DNA from 3 places in the Sphingobium cupriresistens LL01 genome. Region 2 is predicted to be linked to each of the others. Evidence: riboswitches for the same ligand, from Rfam matches in the RefSeq annotation. Region 2 holds a riboswitch; each other region holds the start of a gene.

What was found. Region 2 has a riboswitch for cobalamin ahead of V473_RS12765 (TonB-dependent receptor plug domain-containing protein). Riboswitches for the same ligand answer to the same signal wherever they lie in the genome.
Region 1: it holds a riboswitch for cobalamin, as region 2 does, so the genes downstream of both, V473_RS20555 (TonB-dependent receptor plug domain-containing protein) here and V473_RS12765 (TonB-dependent receptor plug domain-containing protein) in region 2, are expected to answer to the same signal.
Region 3: it holds a riboswitch for cobalamin, as region 2 does, so the genes downstream of both, V473_RS17830 (CbtB domain-containing protein) here and V473_RS12765 (TonB-dependent receptor plug domain-containing protein) in region 2, are expected to answer to the same signal.

The regions. Positions count from the first base shown of each region.
Region 1 is NZ_KQ130438.1:132,242-135,512, reverse strand. It holds gene V473_RS20555 (TonB-dependent receptor plug domain-containing protein) at 1-1,559, opposite strand, end outside; cobalamin riboswitch at 1,708-1,898, opposite strand; gene V473_RS20550 (cobyrinic acid a,c-diamide synthase CobB) at 1,911-3,218, opposite strand.
Region 2 is NZ_KQ130434.1:2,646,323-2,649,593, reverse strand. It holds gene fdhD (formate dehydrogenase accessory sulfurtransferase FdhD) at 1-765, shown strand, start outside; cobalamin riboswitch at 835-1,048, shown strand; gene V473_RS12765 (TonB-dependent receptor plug domain-containing protein) at 1,214-3,061, shown strand; gene V473_RS12760 (ABC transporter substrate-binding protein) at 3,098-3,271, opposite strand, start outside.
Region 3 is NZ_KQ130436.1:274,220-277,490, reverse strand. It holds cobalamin riboswitch at 168-420, opposite strand; gene V473_RS23060 (histidine phosphatase family protein) at 382-1,080, opposite strand; adenosylcobalamin (AdoCbl) riboswitch at 1,105-1,189, shown strand; gene V473_RS17830 (CbtB domain-containing protein) at 1,238-1,465, shown strand; gene V473_RS17825 (CbtA family protein) at 1,475-2,197, shown strand; gene V473_RS24170 (hypothetical protein) at 2,210-2,374, opposite strand; gene V473_RS17820 (ketohydroxyglutarate aldolase) at 2,530-2,835, shown strand; gene V473_RS17815 (PepSY-associated TM helix domain-containing protein) at 2,832-3,271, shown strand, end outside.

The DNA of each region.
Region 1 (3,271 bases), on a different contig from region 2:
CCGACATGGGCGACGCCGGCCAGTTCCAGCCCGTGCGCCTCGCTGCGCTGGACATTGGCATAATAGCCAAAGCGCGGCGTTGTCGTGCCCGGCGCATAGCAGAGCGGCGGCCGGTTGGTCGTCGGACAGCCATTATAGGTGATGAGATTGTCGGTGCTGCGATCGAACCAGGTCGCCGACAGGATCAGCGCATGGTCGAACAGATGCTGTTCGATGCCGGCGTCCCAGCCATGGGCCTTTTCGGGGACCAGGGCGGTGTTCCCATAATCGCTGTAGAGCTGGTAGAGCGTCGGCGCCTTGAAGCCCTCGCCATAGCTCGCCCGCAGGATCGTGCGGTCCTTGACCAGCGCCCAGGCCGCGCCCGCGCCGAAGACCGTGTTGCCGCCAAAGGTCGAATGATGATCGTAGCGCACTCCGCCATTGACGGTCAGGCCGGCCAGCGGCTCGACGCTCAGTTGGGCATAGAGGCTGTCGATATCGGCAGACCCGCGGGTCGTGGCGTAGGCAGCCAAACTATCGGAAGGCGAAGCCGTGCGCATCCGCTGCTCCTCGCGCTCCGCGCCGAAGGTCGCGGTCCAGCCCTGCGCGATGGTGAGCACGCCCTGATATTCGTAGCGCTTCGTCTCGCCTCTGGCGGTGAAACTGGTCTGGCGCAGTTTGCGGGCGGGATTGACGTTGTCGCGCAGCGTCTCGCTGCGGCTGAAGGACAGGCGATTGCGCAGCGCGCCGCCGAACAGATCGGCGTTGAGGCCGGCGTAGCCGATCCATTCCTCGACTTCCGAATATTCGGGGCTGTCGGGAATGGCGCCGGCGCTGTCGATATCCGTGCGCCCCTTGGCATAATAGCCGCGCATATCGATCGACACGCCCGGCGCCAGCGCGACGCCCAGACGCCCGTTGAGCGTGCCGTTGGTGTAGCCGTCCTTCTCCTTGGCGCCAAAGCGCGGGCTGATCGCCGAGATGCCCTCCGTCGTGAAGCGGCTGCCCGCGACCTGCCAGTCGATCGCGCCCTGTCGTCCGCCCAGCGCAGCGCGGGCGCTGACGGTATCGCGCGATCCCGCCTCGATATCGAAGCTGCCTTCGATCGGGCGTTCGGCCCGTGCGGTGACGATGTTCACCACGCCACCAATCGCCTGGCTGCCCCAGAGGATCGACTGTGGACCGCGCAATATCTCGATCCGGTCGGTATCGCCGGTCATCAGCGTCGCGAAATTATAGCCGCCGCCGGTCGAGGACGGATCGGCCAACTTCACGCCGTCGATGACCAGCACGGTCTGGTCGGCCTCCGCGCCGCGAATGCGGATCGAGGTCGCCGTGCCATAGCCGCCATTGCGGGTGAAGCTGACGCCCGGCGTGCGGATCAGCAGGTCGGACACCGCCAGCGCCTGTGCGGCGTCGATCGCCGGCTTGTCGATGATGGTGATGCTCGACGCCACCTGTTCAATCGCCTGCGGCTGGCGCAGCGCGGTCACGATCACATCGCCCGCATCATCGGCCCAGGCCGGCGTGGACAGGCCCGCTAGAATGAAAAGGCCGCTCTTTGAAATCCAATGCATCATAATCCCCCAGTCGTTGACAGGACCGGGCGGACGCGACGCGGTGGCGATGCAGGGCGCACGCGCACGACATCGCCACCGTGCGAACCCGCACGGTCAGCTTGTCGTTGCGCGAGGATATCCTCGTTCGACCGGCACACCCTGTCCGGACGAAGAACGACCGCGACAGGCAGGTCTCCTGGCTTGCGGGTCAATGCCGTATTCGAAGCGCCTTCTCGGAATCATCGATTCCAATGGCCTGTGCCTCGATGGCTCGCCGCTCACAGTTGCAGGGGCAGCCGGGGTCTTGAACCCCGTTCCCTTTTGATCCCCTTGCGGGGAACCTGACGCAGATGCGGCCCTAATCGAGTTGGATCAGGCGATCAAGTGGAAGAAGCCGCCGGTCACATGACCCGCGCGGTGCCCGGCCGGGGAAAGCGCCTGCCCCTCCGCATCGGCCATGTCGGCCAGCGGTTCGCCTTCGCTGGCGGTGATGCTGGCATAATGGAATTCATGGCCCAGCAATAGCTGGCCGACAGAGGCGAAGCTGGCGCCCTGCCGCAGCCGCGCGCGGCGATAGCCCAATGTCCTGCGCCGGCGCGCGAAGCTGGTGTCCATCGGCAACAGGCCCGCCATCGGGTGGACGACGCCGTCGCCATCCTCCAGCGTGCGACCCAGCACCATATAGCCGCCACATTCGCCATGCACCGGCCGGCTCCGCGCAAAGGCGCGCAGGCCGTTCAGGAACTGGCCATTGGCCGCGATCCGCGCGGCATGGAGTTCGGGATAGCCGCCGGGCAGCCAGCAGGCGTCGCAGTCGGCGGGCGGCGGCTCGTCCGCCAGCGGAGAAAAGAAGCGCAGCTCCGCACCGGCCGACCGCCACCAATGTACGATATGGGGATAGAAAAAGCTGAAGGCGGCGTCCCTGGCGACGGCGATCCGCTGCCCCGGCGGCCGGATGCCGGGCGGTTGCGCCGGCACGTCTGTCGTAGCGCCGGCCGCCGCCTGGATCGCATCCAGATCGCATTGCGCCGTCACCCGCGCTGCGATCGCGTCGATTCGCCGTTCCAGTTCCTCCGTCTCGCCAGCCTGCACCAGCCCCAGATGGCGGGACGGCATGGCCAGCTCCTCCTCCGTTGCGATGGCGCCCAGCAGCGGCAGGCCGATACGCGCGAACCCATCCTCTATCATGCGGAGATGGCGCGTGCTGGCCACCTTGTTGGCGATCACCCCGGCGATGGCCGGCGCGCCGGGAAAGGTCGCGCAGCCATGCGCCACCGCCGCCGCCGTCTGCGCCGCTGCGCGGGCATCGACGACCAGCAGCATCGGCCAGCCCAACAGCCGCGCCACATCGGCCGACGCGCCCGAACGACCCGGCGACCGTGCGCCGTCATAAAGGCCCATCGCGCCTTCCGCGACGACGAGTTGGACAGTTGTAGCGACGTGCGCCGCCAGCCCCTGCAGCATGGTCGGCGCCATGGCGAAGCCGTCCAGATTGACCGAGGGCCGGCCAGTCGCGGCTTCGTGAAAGGCCGGGTCGATATAGTCGGGTCCGCATTTGGCGCCCTGCACGCTCAGGCCGCGATCGGTGAAGGCGCGTTGCAGGCCGATCGTCACCATCGTCTTGCCCGCGCCCGACGCCGGGGCGCCGATCACCAATCCCGCGCCCAGTCGCGGCGTCACGACGTGCGCCATACCGGCAAGGGGGCGATGGCATCCACGAGGAGGGCGGCGCG
Region 2 (3,271 bases):
CCGGACGGCGGGACGCAGGAGATCGCCCGCGCGCTGGCGGAGGAAGTGCCGGTCGCGATCGAATTTAACGGCATCGGCTATGCGGTGCTGATGGCGACGCCGAGTGACATTGGCGATCTGGTGCTGGGCTTTGCGCTGGCCGAGCGGCTGATCGGGCCGGGCGATGCGGCGTTCGATGTCGACACGCATCGTACCGACCAGGGGATCGTGGCGCGCGCGACATTGCCGCAGGACCGCACCGAGGCCTTGCTGGAGCGAGTGCGGCATCGTGTGTCGGAGTCGTCGTGCGGCATGTGCGGGATCGAAAATCTGGAGCAGGCGATAAGGCCGCTGCCCAAGGTGACGGCGGTATCGCGGGCGGACCCCGCCGCCATCTTTCGCGCATTGGGGGGGCTGTGCGATCATCAGCCGTTGAACGCGGCGACCGGGGCCGCCCATGCCGCCGCCTGGGTCGGCGCGGATGGCGCGATCTTGTTGGTGCGGGAGGATGTCGGGCGGCATAATGCGTTCGACAAGCTGATCGGGGCGATGGCGCGCCAAGGAGACAGGGCACGGGCGGACTGGGACGGCGGTTTCGCGCTGCTGTCGTCGCGCTGTTCCTATGAACTGGTGGAGAAGGCGGTGCTGAGCCAGTGCCCGATGCTGGTCACCATTTCCGCGCCGACGCGATTGGCCGCGACTCGCGCGGAGGCGGCCGGCCTGCCGCTGGTCGTGCTGGCGCGGGGCGATGCGCTGTTGCTGCGCGGCCACAGGCTGTTGCCCTAAACCGGCGACGGCTTGGCATTGCATCCGCTTTCCCCTACAGCGCGCGGCGCAGGGGCGGCTTGGCTTCCCCTGCGAGATGATCGCGCCGGTGCCCCGTCAGGGGCTTAATCGGGAATGCGGTGCGGGCGTGCGAGCGCCCAATTCCGTGGCTGTCCCTGCAACTGTAAGCGGATAGTGCGATGCATATGGTCGAAAGACCGGCCACTGGACCGATGTCCGGGAAGGCTATGCATTCGTGCTGCGACCCGCGAGCCAGGAGACCTGCCGGCGCTTGGTCGCTCTTGCTTTGGTCCAGGGGATGGCCAGGGCACGGTGGTTTTTCCGTCGAGCGACGCCATGCGGCCGGGGCCGCATCGGGTTGTGGACGGGATATGGCGCCATCCCTTGCCTCTGCCTGACCGCGTTGCGGACGCCCCAGCCCAAGTCGCACAGGCGCCGGGGGGTATATATGCTGAAAACAGGTATTTCTCTGGTGGCGCTGATCGTAGCGACGCCGGTTCTGGCGCAGGATGACCAGATCGTCGTCACCGCCACGGGCGTCGCGCAGTCGCGCGACGAGGTCGGCCAGGCGATCACCGTGATCGACGCGGAGACGATCAAGACGCGCCAGGCGATCGATGTGGTCGACCTGCTGGCGACGACGCCGGGCGTGCGCTTCAACCGCAACGGATCGACCGGCGGGGTAACCGGCGTGTCGCTGCGCGGCGCGGAAACGACGCAGACTTTGGTGCTGATCGACGGGGTGAAGGTCAACGATCCCAGCGGCATCGGCGACGGTTATGATTTCGGGCCTTTGCTGACCGGCAATATCAAGCGGATCGAGATATTGCGCGGCTCCAACTCGGTAGTGCATGGCAGCCAGGCGATCGGCGGCGTGGTCAATGTGATGACCGGCGTGCCGGCTGAAGGGTTTGGCGCGAACGCATCGGTGGACTATGGCTATAGCGATACGCTGAACGCCAAGGCGGACGTGTCGGGCACCAGCGGCATCGCCGCGGGCGGGATCGGCGCGGCCTATTTCCGTACCGACGGCATTTCGTCGGCAGCCGGGGGCACGGAGCGCGACGGGACCGAGAATATCGCGGCCAACGCGCGGCTGACGCTGAATTTCACCGAGGCGCTGAGCCTGGACCTTCGTGGCTATTATATCCATGCGGACATCGACTATGACAGCTTCTTCGGCGCGCCTGCCGACAGCAGCGATGTGAGCAAGCTTGACCAATATGTCGGCTATGCGGGCCTCAACCTGGCGCTGCTGGATGGCAAGCTGACCAATCGCGCCGCCGTCACATATCTGCGCAACGACCGCGACTATTATTTCGTGCGCGGCACCGACCCAGACTATGGCTATTCGGGCACCAACCTGCGGTTCGAATATGAGGGCGTCTATGCGCCGGTCGAGCAGGCCAAGCTGCTGTTTGGCTATGAGCATGAACGGCCCGACTATGATTTCTTCGGCTTTGGCGACACGGCGAGCGCGAAGATCAATATCGACAGCGTCTATGCGCTGGCGATCGTCAAGCCCTTCGCAGGCCTGGCCGTCACCGGCGGCGTGCGCCATGACGACCATAGCCAGTTCGGCGGGGCGACGACCTTTGGCGCCAACGCCAACTATTCGCCCAATGGCGGCGCGACCAATGTGCGGCTGAGCTATGGCGAAGGATTCAAGGCGCCTTCGCTCTATCAGCTATATGACATCTATAGCGGCAATACAGCGCTGCGGCCGGAGCGGTCGAAAAGCTACGACATCGGGTTTGACCAGAGCCTAGATGGCGGGCGGGCGATGCTGTCGGTTACGGCGTTCCGCCGCGACACGCGCGACCAGATCAATTATGATTCCTCGCTGCCACCCTTTGGCGGTTATAATAATCTGGACCGCACCCGCGCCAAGGGCGTGGAAGCGTCGATCGCGCTGAAGCCGGTCGATGCGCTGACCGTCACCGGCAGCTACAGCTATGTCGATGCGCGGGATCGGTCGGCGGGGTCGGCCAACTATGGCAATCGCCTGGCCCGCCGCGCCGCCAATGCGGTGAGCGTGTCGGCCGACTATGTCTGGTCGTTCGGCCTGTCGACCGGCGCGACGGTCACGATGGTGGGCGACAGCTTCGACAATGCGGCCAATACGCGGCGGCTGGACGGCTATGCGCTGGCCGGGGTGCGGGCCTCGATGCCGCTGGGCGCGCATCTGGAAGTCTATGGTCGCATCGACAATCTGTTCGATGAGACGTACCAGACGGCCTATGGCTATGGCTCCTATGGCCGCGCTGCCTATGGCGGCGTGCGTGTTCGCTTCTGATCGACAGGCAAGGGGGCGGGCGTGATGCCTGCCCCTTCAGCGCGGCGCGTTCAGTCGCGCCATGATGGTGCGCGCCGCCTGCACATAGGCGGGGCCGCCGCACACGGTCCAGCTTTGCGGCAGGCTGATGCGCGGAACGGCGGCGAGCGCGGGGTGGTGCAGCATTTCGGTGCCCTGATCGACCACGCGGTCGGTGGCGCTTTCCACGAT
Region 3 (3,271 bases), on a different contig from region 2:
ACCTGAGCGATATCTCGGCGGGGGCGTGCCGGACGCGAACGAACGGCCGATGCACGGCGACGAGCAGGCGCATGGAGCCCGTCAGCGCGCACCGATGCGGCCCCAGCCACATGGGTTCGTCGCTCAGACGGCGTTCACCGTGCCCCGGCCATCCCCTGGACCAAAGCAAGAGCGACCAGACGCCGGCAGGTCTCCTGGCTCGCGGGTCATTGCTTGATGCACGCCTTCCCAGGCCTCGCAGGATTTAGCGTCCGGCCCAGTGGCTGCTCCCCTGGAAAGGGAGCGATGTGCATCGCGCTCGCCGCTTACAGTTGCAGGGACAGCTGCGGATTTGGATGAGCGCCCTTGTCGAGGGACTGCCACCCGCACCGCCTTCCCATTTTAATCCCCTTGCGGGGAACCGGCGCGATCAGTCATCGAAGGGGGCTTGCGGCTCCCCGGATGCGGTCGGCGATACCGGCTGCCGGGGCCGTCCGCAAGCCCTGAGTGCGGTGCGATCGCCTGAAGCCGCCAGATGCGGTTGAAGGACAGGCGAACGGTCGATAGCGGCGCAATGTCGATGGCAGGCGTCGTCACGAGCGGAAAGCCGAGCGCGTGCGCCAGCGCGGCGCGGATCGTCATAGCATGGCTGATGGCGCAGATGCATCCGGGCGACTGCGCGATTCCGTCCAGCCAGCCGCCAACTCGCTGTCGCACCGCTTCCATGGTCTCACCATCCGCGGTGCCCTGCGTCGGATCGGCGATCCAGTCGGACAGGGCGGCCGGTTCGGCGGCGAAAAGGTCGGCAAACGACCGGCCCGACCAGCGCCCGGCATCCATGTCCACCAGCGCGACCTCGACCGAGGCGTCCAGCCCCATCGCCTGGGCAGTCTGCGCGGCGGCGCGGGACGGGCTGCAAAGGACATGGTTGTCGAAACCCGGCGGCAGGCGGCAGGCGGCGGCATCATGCGCGCCGCGTGCGTCCAGGCCCTCGTCCAGCGCCGGGAAGCCGCCGACCCGGCTGGACGGCGTGGACGCCGCGCATAGGAGAAGGAGGGATGTGGACAGCGGAACCTCCAAGACATGTTGACGTCGCGCCATCGCGCACCCTAAACAGCGCGGGCATCAGGAAGAAGAAGCCGGTGAGATTCCGGCGCGGTCGCGCCACTGTTATCGACGTACAAGGTCGAGAGCCAGACCTTCTTCCTGAACGAACAATCTCTCGCGGGACGCGCAATCCCTTATAGGAGTCTGGGTTATGTCAACGACTGCCGCACTGTTCGACGACCATTTCATTCCCGTCCAGGGCGGTTCCGCCATCCCGATCGAGGACATCGCACCATGGGCCGTGTTCGGCACACTGATTGCGCTTATTTTCCTTTATTTCGTCAGCACCGAACAGGGCGCCGTCGCCTTGTTCGACGGCATGTATGTGCATGAATATGTGCATGACGGCCGCCATCTTCTCGGCTTTCCCTGCCACTGATCCCAGGCGATGACCAAGAGTCTGTTGTGGCGCGGAATGCTGGCCGGCATTCTGGCGGCCCTCGTCGCGACGATGTTCGCACGCGCGATCGCGGAGCCGCAGATCGATCTCGCCATTGACTATGAGAGCGCACATGTAGTGCATCATATGGACATGCCTTCGGATGGGGAGCAAGCGGAACTGGTAAGCCGGGCGACGCAGAAGGGCGCGGGTCTGCTGACCGCGCTGGCGCTCTACGGCGCGGCGGTCGGCGGGATTTTCGCGCTCATATTCGCCTATGGTTATGGACGCTTTGGCCGCTTCGGTCCACGCAGCTTCGCTCTGTTGCTCAGCGGAATCGCCATCTTCCTGGTGGTCATCGTGCCGGGAATCAAATATCCGCAGACGCCGCCGGCCGTGGGCAAGCATGAAACGGTGGGTCTTCGCACCGCCGCCTATTTCGCAATGATCGCCTTGTCGGTGGGCGGGGCGGTGATCGCTGCCAAGATCAGAAGCGTGCTGGCCCTATCCCGTCCGGGCATCGATGCGACGTTGATTGCGGTGGGAGCCTATGGCGCGATGGTCGTGCTGGGCCAGTATCTGCTGCCCAGCGTCGATGAAGTGCCGGCTGATTTCCCGGCGACCCTGCTGTGGAACTTCCGTTTGGCCTCGATCGCGACCCAATTGCTGTTGTGGGCGACAATCGGAATCGTCTTTGGCCTGGCGGCGGAACGGGTGATGGCGCGCCCATAGCTCTGGGAATATCTATGTCGCCAGCATCTGCACGATCATGCTGTCGCAATGGCGGTCGATCGTGCCGATCGGGCAGGATGCGCTGCTGTCGCGCGCCGACAGCGAAAGGTTGCTGACGGCGCGGCGCATGATCGAGGATCGCTGGCGGAGACGCTGACGCTGGACGGCATCGCGCATCGAAGCGCGAAAATCTGGTCGCGCAGGCCCAAATTGGGCGGGGCGCCGGGGACGCCTTTGCGTTGTGGAAAATTATGCGCGTAAGCTGCTAATGCGATTGACTTGCATGATGCGCGTCGGATAATCCGGTCATCGTTTTGACGAGGAGTGTTCCGATGGCCCCGCCCATCCATTATCGGGCGAGCCGCTGGCGATACCGCGCCAATGTCGCTTTGCGCACCATCGCCGGGACGGTCGGCGCCTATGGCGTGGCGGCCTTGGGCGCCGCAGCGCTGGCGCGCACCCTGCCGATGGCTCGGGTGGAGGCGGTGACCTTTGCCACCATGATCGCCTATCTGATCGCGCCTGGCGTCTCCATCTGGGCCTTTCTGGCGCGGGGGCCGTGGCGCGCGGTCGCGGGCGTGGTGCTGGCGGCGTTGGCGCTGGGCGGCGTGGCCTGGATCGCAGGGCAACCGGCATGAGCGGGACGAGCGCCATGGTGCGCGATGGAGCGCGGCAGGCCATGGCCTGGCTGCATGGCTGGACCGGGCTGCTACTTGGCCACATCCTCTTCATCATCTGCCTGGCCGGGACGCTGGCCGTGTTCAAGCCGGAGATCAGCCGCTGGATGCGCCCGGAAATCAGCGGACAGGCCGATCCGGTCCGCGCGATCACGGCCGCGACCGAGTGGCTGTCGACCAATACGACCGGATCGGCAGGCTGGTATCTGTCCGCACCCGACGGCCGGTCGAACGTGGTCAATGCCAATTATGACAGCGGCGGCGCCTATATGAGCCGGGCGCTCGATCCGGTGAGCGGCGCGCCGGTGGCGCGCGACACGCTGGGCGGGGAATTTTTCTACCGCCTGCATTTCGAGCTGGAACTGCCCTATCCCTGGGGACGGTTGCTGGCGTCGCT